Regions from separate parts of the Nonomuraea sp. bgisy101 genome, predicted to be linked through region 1. Evidence: predicted binding sites of a transcription regulator. Region 1 holds the regulator's gene; the other holds the start of a gene.
What was found. The regulator HrcA, encoded in region 1, represses chaperone genes, less so after heat shock. The targets are predictions, from matches to a motif close to TTGGCACTCTCNNNNNGAGAGTGCCAA.
Positions count from the first base shown of each region.

Region 1 (3,407 bases):
CCTGCGGCCACGCGGGAATGCGCAGCACGGAGGGCTTGACCGCCTGCCAGATGTCGACGAACGGATGCCCGACGACCAGCACGTGCGGCGAGGTCACCTGAGCGGCGATCCGGCTCTCCTTCGAGCCGGGAACCAGATGGTCGACCAGCACGCCGAGCTTGCGCTCCGGCCCTGGACCGAACTCCTCGACGATCGAGGGCAGGTCGTCCACGCCCTCCAGATACTCCACCACCACGCCCTCGACGCGCAGGTCGTGGCCCCAGATCTTCTCCACGAGCGCCGCGTCGTGCACACCTTCGACGTAGATGCGGCTCTCCCTGGCCACCCTGGCGCGCAGGCCCTCGACGGCGATGGAACCCGAGGCGCTGCGACGCGGGCCCGCGGGGGCGGACGCGGCAGGCCGCACCAGCGTCACGGGCTTGCCGTCCAGCAGGAAGGCGGCGGGCGCCAGCGGGAACAGGCGCCGCTTGCCGAAGCGGTCCTCGAGCGTGACGGCCTCCTTGTCGCAGGCCACCACCGCGCCGCAGAACCCGCTGTCGGCGTCCTCCACGACCAGGTCGCGTTCGGCCGGCACGGCCGGGATCTTCCCCTTGCCCGGGCGCCGCCAGTTCCCCGCAAGAACGTCACGCTCGTACATGGGGGGACCGTAGCAAATCGCCGTTCCTGCGCGCGTTGCTCCTGCGGACGAGGATCGCGATCGTCATGATGATCGCGAACAGGATGCCCGCTCCCGGCACGGCCAGCAGCACGAGGACGCTGCCGGCGATCTCACCCATCGCCGCGGTGAGCAGGCGGCCGACACCGAAGCGCGCCTCGGCGTCCTCCTCGGCGCTGCAGTAGACCTCGTACTCGCCCTTCTCCGGCACGTCGATGACGTGGACGAGCTCCCACTCGTTGACGGTCTGCGTTCCGTTGGGCTCCGACAGGCCGCCCCCGTCGATCTCGCACGAGAAGCGGACGGGCCGCCTGCTCGACAGGTAGAGCCCCGGCTCGTCGGCGGGGTCGATCGTCACCGTGACGGGTTCGCCAGGGGCGAAGGACCTGGCGGGGACCAGCTCTTTCAGGGTGGAGTCGAGGTCCGAGGCGAACCCGACGACACCGCTGACCGCCGTCAGTAACGCCACCGTCCAGACGACCGCGATCCACCAGGCACGCGGCCTGATCTGCCCCGGGGCAGGAGGTGGAACGTAGGCGCCGTACCTCGGGTCCTGCCGGTACGGCGGTGGAACGTCGGTCATGACCACTATTGTCGACCTGCGGCTTGCAGTCAGCTTGACTAGGTGTGTTATCGCACCCTGTGGGCGAGAGCCGTACACTTGGCACTCGGGAACACAGAGTGCTAGACCTGTCGTTTCCTTTACAGGCAGGGAGGTGAGCACGTGCTCGATGATCGAAAGCTTGCGGTGCTCCGCGCCATTGTCGAGGACTACGTGTCCACCAACGAACCGGTGGGCTCCAAGGCGCTGGCCGAGCGCCACAACCTGAACGTCTCTCCGGCCACGGTCAGGAACGACATGGCCGCGCTGGAGGAGCAGGGCTACATCGCCCAGCCCCACACCAGCGCGGGACGGGTGCCGACGGACAAGGGCTACCGGCTCTTCGTCGACAAGCTCTCGCAGATCAAACCACTGTCGGGCGCCGAGCGCAGGGCGATCGAGACGTTCCTTGCGGGCGCGGTCGACCTCGACGACGTGGTCACCCGCACGGTCAGACTGCTGGCGCAGCTGACCAGGCAGGTCGCGGTGGTGCAGTACCCGACGCTCTCCCAGTCGACGGTTCGTCACCTGGAGTTGGTGCCGCTGACCGACAGGCGGGTGATGTTCGTGCTGATCACGAACACCGGCCGGGTCGAGCAGCGTGTCATCGAGCTGCCGGAGACGATCGAGGAGTCGAGGGTCGCGCACCTGCGCGCGGTGCTCAACGCGTGCCTCGACGGCTGCGGGCTCAACCAGGTGCCCGAGCAGGTCTCGGACCTGCCCGAGCGGCTGCCCGTAGAGGACCGGCCCGCCGCGGCGACGATCCTCTCGGTGCTGCTGGAGACCCTCGTCGAGCGCCACGACGAGAAGATCGTCTTCGCCGGCGCGGCCAACCTGGCGGGCGCCGACTTCACCACGGGTCTGCGCGACGTGCTCGAGGCGCTGGAGGAGCAGGTCGTGCTGATGCGCCTGCTGGGCGAGACCTCCGACATGCCGACCACGCTCACCGTCAGGATCGGCTCGGAAAACCCCTACACAGGACTGCGTGGCACCTCCCTCGTCGCCACAGGGTACGGTTCGGGGGCTCGCCTCGGCGTGCTCGGTCCCACCCGGATGGACTACCCCGTGACGATGGGCGCTGTGCGCGCGGTGGCACGCTACGTCAGCCAGATCCTGGCTGCTTCATAAGAGGTCGATAAGTGGCAAACGACTACTACGGCACCCTCGGGGTACGCCGTGACGCCAGTCAGGACGAGATCAAGAAGGCCTATCGTCGGCTGGCTCGCGAGCTTCACCCCGACGTGAACCCCGATCCTGCGACCCAGGAGCGCTTCAAGGAGATCACGCAGGCCTACGAGGTCCTGTCCGATCCCAACAAGCGGCAGATGTACGACCTGGGCGCCGACCCGTTCGCGGGCGCGGGTGCGGGCGCCGGAGCCGGCGGATTCGGAGCCGGTTTCCCCTTCAGCGACATCATGGACGCCTTCTTCGGCGGGGCGGGCGGCAGCCGTGGCCCCCGCTCCCGTGCCAGGAGAGGACGCAACGCCACGATCAGGGTCGAGCTCGACCTGCGCGAGGCGGCGTTCGGCACCACCAGGGAGCTCAACGTCGACACGGCCGTGCTGTGCGAGGTCTGCTCGGGTTCGGGCGCCGCGCCGGGCACGCATCCCGACACCTGCGACATGTGCCAGGGGCGCGGCGAGATCTCCCAGGTCACCAGGTCCTTCCTGGGCCAGGTCATGACCTCGAGGCCGTGCCCCCAGTGCGGCGGCTTCGGCTCGATCATCAGGCACCCCTGCCAGGAGTGCTCGGGCGACGGCAGGGTCCGCACCCGCCGTACGATCAAGGTCCGCATCCCCGCGGGCGTCGAGGACGGCACCCACATCCAGCTGGCGGGCGAGGGCGAGGTCGGCCCCGGCGGCGGCCCTCCCGGAGACCTGTTCCTGGAGATCGTCGAGAAGCCGCACGAGATCTTCGAGCGGCGTGGCGACGACCTCCACTGCACGGTCCAGATCCCGATGACCGCCGCGGCGCTCGGCACGTCGCTGACCGTCGAGACCCTCGACGGCGCGGAGGAGATCGACGTCCGGCCGGGCACCCAGTCGGGCCAGGTCATCACGATGTACGGCAGGGGCGTCCAGCGTCTCAGCGAGACCGGCCGCGGCGACCTGCTGATCCACGTCAACGTGGAGACCCCCCTCCGCCTCGACC
Region 1 is NZ_JBYITD010000014.1:4,116-7,522, forward strand. Features, by position in the region: gene AC3EO4_RS25655 (DUF3097 domain-containing protein) at 1-637, opposite strand, end outside; gene AC3EO4_RS25660 (hypothetical protein) at 624-1,238, opposite strand; gene hrcA (heat-inducible transcriptional repressor HrcA) at 1,380-2,384, shown strand; gene dnaJ (molecular chaperone DnaJ) at 2,396-3,407, shown strand, end outside.

Region 2 (3,407 bases), on a different contig from region 1:
CCCGACGGCATGGCCGGCGCGGTCTCGGCGTCTCTCGACGGCGTCCCGCACGCCGTCCTGGGGCCTGACTCGACCGAGGAGCACCGGCTGCTGGTGATCCCCGCCACGCTGGCCAAGGGTCTGGAGTACGACCATGTCATCGTCGTGGAGCCCGCCGACATCGTCGAGGCCGAGCCGCGCGGCCTGGCCAGGCTCTACGTGGTGCTCACCCGCGCGGTCACCTCGCTGACCGTCCTGCACGCCAAGCCGCTGCCCGCCCAGCTGGCGTAGGACGCCCGTAAGCCCGGGGACGGAAAGAGCGGACAAAAGAAAAAGGGCGACCCCGAGGGGTCGCCCTGATTCGTCAGGACTGAGAAGCCAGGACTTAGAAGTCCATGTCTCCGCCGCCGGGCATGCCCGCCGGAGCAGCCGCGTTCTTCTCGGGCTTCTCGGCGATGACGGCCTCGGTGGTGAGGAACAGCGCCGCGATGGAGGCGGCGTTCTGCAGCGCGGAGCGCGTCACCTTGGCCGGGTCGAGAATGCCCGCCTCGAACATGTTGACGTACTCGCCGGTCGCGGCGTTGAGGCCCTCACCCGGGGTGAGGTTGCGCACGCGCTCGACCACGACGCCGCCCTCGAGGCCGGCGTTGACCGCGATCTGCTTCAGCGGCTCCTCCAGCGCCTTCTTCACGATCGCCGCGCCGGTGGCCTCGTCACTCTGGAGCTCGAGCTTGTCGAACGCCTTGGTGCCGGCCTGCAGCAGCGCCACGCCACCGCCGGGGACGATGCCCTCCTCGACGGCCGCCTTCGCGTTGCGAACGGCGTCCTCGATGCGGTGCTTGCGCTCCTTGAGCTCGACCTCGGTCGCGGCGCCCGCCTTGATGACGGCGACGCCACCGGCGAGCTTGGCCAGGCGCTCCTGGAGCTTCTCGCGGTCGTAGTCGGAGTCGGTGCGCTCGATCTCGGCGCGGATCTCGTTGACCCGGCCGGCGATCTGCTCGGGGTCACCGGCACCGTCGACGATGGTGGTCTCGTCCTTGGTGACGACGACCTTGCGGGCGCGGCCGAGCAGGTCGAGGGTGGCGGACTCGAGCTTGAGGCCGACCTCCTCGGCGATGACCTGACCGCCGGTCAGGGTCGCGATGTCGCCCAGCATCGCCTTGCGGCGGTCGCCGAAGCCGGGAGCCTTGACGGCGACCGACTTGAACAGGCCGCGGATCTTGTTGACGACCAGGGTGGCCAGAGCCTCGCCCTCGATGTCCTCAGCGATGATCAGCAGCGGCTTGCCGGACTGCACGACCTTGTCGAGCAGGGGCAGCAGGTCCTTGTTGGCCGAGATCTTCGAGTTGACGATGAGGATGTAGGGGTCCTCGAGGACCGCCTCCATGCGCTCAGGGTCGGTCACGAAGTAACCGGAGACGTAGCCCTTGTCGAAGCGCATGCCCTCGGTGAGCTCAAGCTCGAGGCCGAAGGTGTTGCTCTCCTCGACGGTGATGACGCCTTCCTTGCCGACCTTGTCCATCGCCTCGGCGATGAGGTTGCCGATCTCGGCGTCACCGGCGGAGATGGAGGCGGTGGAGGCGATCTGCTCCTTGGTCTCCACGTCCTTGGCGAGCTTGGAGAGCTCCTCGCTCACGCGCTCCACGGCGGCCTCGATGCCCTTCTTCAGGGACATCGGGTTGGCGCCTGCGGCCACGTTGCGCAGGCCCTCGCGAACCAGCGCCTGGGCGAGCACGGTGGCGGTGGTGGTGCCGTCACCCGCGACGTCGTCCGTCTTCTTGGCGACTTCCTTGACCAGCTCGGCGCCGATCTTCTCCCACGGGTCCTCGAGCTCGATCTCCTTGGCGATGGACACGCCATCGTTGGTGATCGTGGGAGCGCCCCACTTCTTCTCCAGCACGACGTTGCGGCCCTTGGGGCCGAGGGTCACCTTGACGGCGTCGGCGAGCTGGTTCATACCGCGCTCGAGACCGCGCCGGGCGTCCTCGTCAAACGCGATCATCTTGGCTGCCATAAGGCTAGACCTCCCAGATGCAGGGTGGCTTTCAGCGGACCGAGCCGACGCCCGCGACGGCATGGGCCCGACTCCATTCGGCGGGCCCCATCGTCTCGATCCCAGTTTCTGGCACTCTCATAACGAGAGTGCTAACGAACTGTTTAGCACTCTACCCTGGCGAGTGCAACCGAGAGGCACTTCCCCGCAGGTCAGCCTAGCAAGTTGGTCATCATCAGGACCTGTTCTCTGGTCAAGCCCGCGCCCATCACATCGTCACGTGGCGGTTCGGTCTCGTGGAGCTCGACCATGTCCTCGGGCAGAACCCGCCCGGGCAGCTCAGACCAACGTCCCATGACTCCAGAGTACGGCGGGCAGGCCCGACCGGCTGACGCGGATCAGGCCTGCCGAATCGACGAAAAGGACATGACAGATCCTCACGGACTGCGCTGCCGTGTGAGCTGCCGGTTCTTGATGGTTCAGACCGTCCTGACGGATTCCGCCTGGGGACCCTTCTGGCCCTGGGTTATCTCGAACTCGACCCGCTGGCCCTGCTCGAGCGACCGATAGCCATCCATCATGATCGCTGAGTAATGGACGAAAACATCCTTACCACCGTCTACCGCGATGAAGCCGTAGCCCTTGTCCGCGTTGAACCACTTGACGGTGCCCTGCGCCACTTCCGACTCCTCTTACTTGGCTCTGGACCCCGCCCATTCACTCGCGAGATCCGCGATCGGCACGACTTATGGGGAAATCAGCCGGACGATCGCCCTCGACCATACCTGTGGCATGCCGTAGAACAACAGAGTCAATCGCCAAACTACTTCTCGGTGTTCGCGGTAGGCATTCTTGTAGTCGCGGAAAGGTTAGTTAAATGTTCCATCTTCTTGCGAAAAACAACGTGTCGCCCGCGCCCCGAGCTGCGGCCTTTCCTCGCAGCGGTCCCAGGAGCCCCTGCCCACACGGCCACGGCGGCGTCCAGCTGCCCCTCAGGAGGAAGAAGCGCCTTAAAAACGGTCAAAGGACATGAAAACGCCCGCGAGGAAAACCTCGCGGGCGTTCGTGACGACCGAAAAGGGTCAGCCGCCGGCCACGGCGGGGATGATGGAGATCTGCGCGCCTTCAGGGGTGACGCTGTCGAGTCCGCCCACGAATCGGACATCCTCTTCCCCAACATAAACGTTGACAAAACGGCGAATCTTGCCCGATTCATCCAAAATTCGCGCACCGATACCCGGGTAGTCGGCGTCCAGCTTCTGCAGCACCTCGCGAAGCGTGGCGCCCTCGCCGCTCACCTCCGCGCTGCCGTTCGTGTACGTGCGCAGGATGGTGGGAATCCGCACCGAAACGCTCATGACTTCTACCTTTCCTTTCAGACAGCCGCGCGGAACGCGTCAAGGGACGGCCTGATCACGGCCGTGGGCGTCGCGTC
Region 2 is NZ_JBYITD010000011.1:33,658-37,064, reverse strand. Features, by position in the region: gene AC3EO4_RS21735 (HelD family protein) at 1-270, shown strand, start outside; gene groL (chaperonin GroEL) at 365-1,993, opposite strand; gene AC3EO4_RS21725 (hypothetical protein) at 2,185-2,328, opposite strand; gene AC3EO4_RS21720 (cold-shock protein) at 2,452-2,652, opposite strand; gene AC3EO4_RS21715 (MoaD/ThiS family protein) at 3,055-3,330, opposite strand; gene thrC (threonine synthase) at 3,348-3,407, opposite strand, start outside.
Region 2: the regulator HrcA is predicted to act here: its motif matches at 2,102-2,128, upstream of groL (chaperonin GroEL).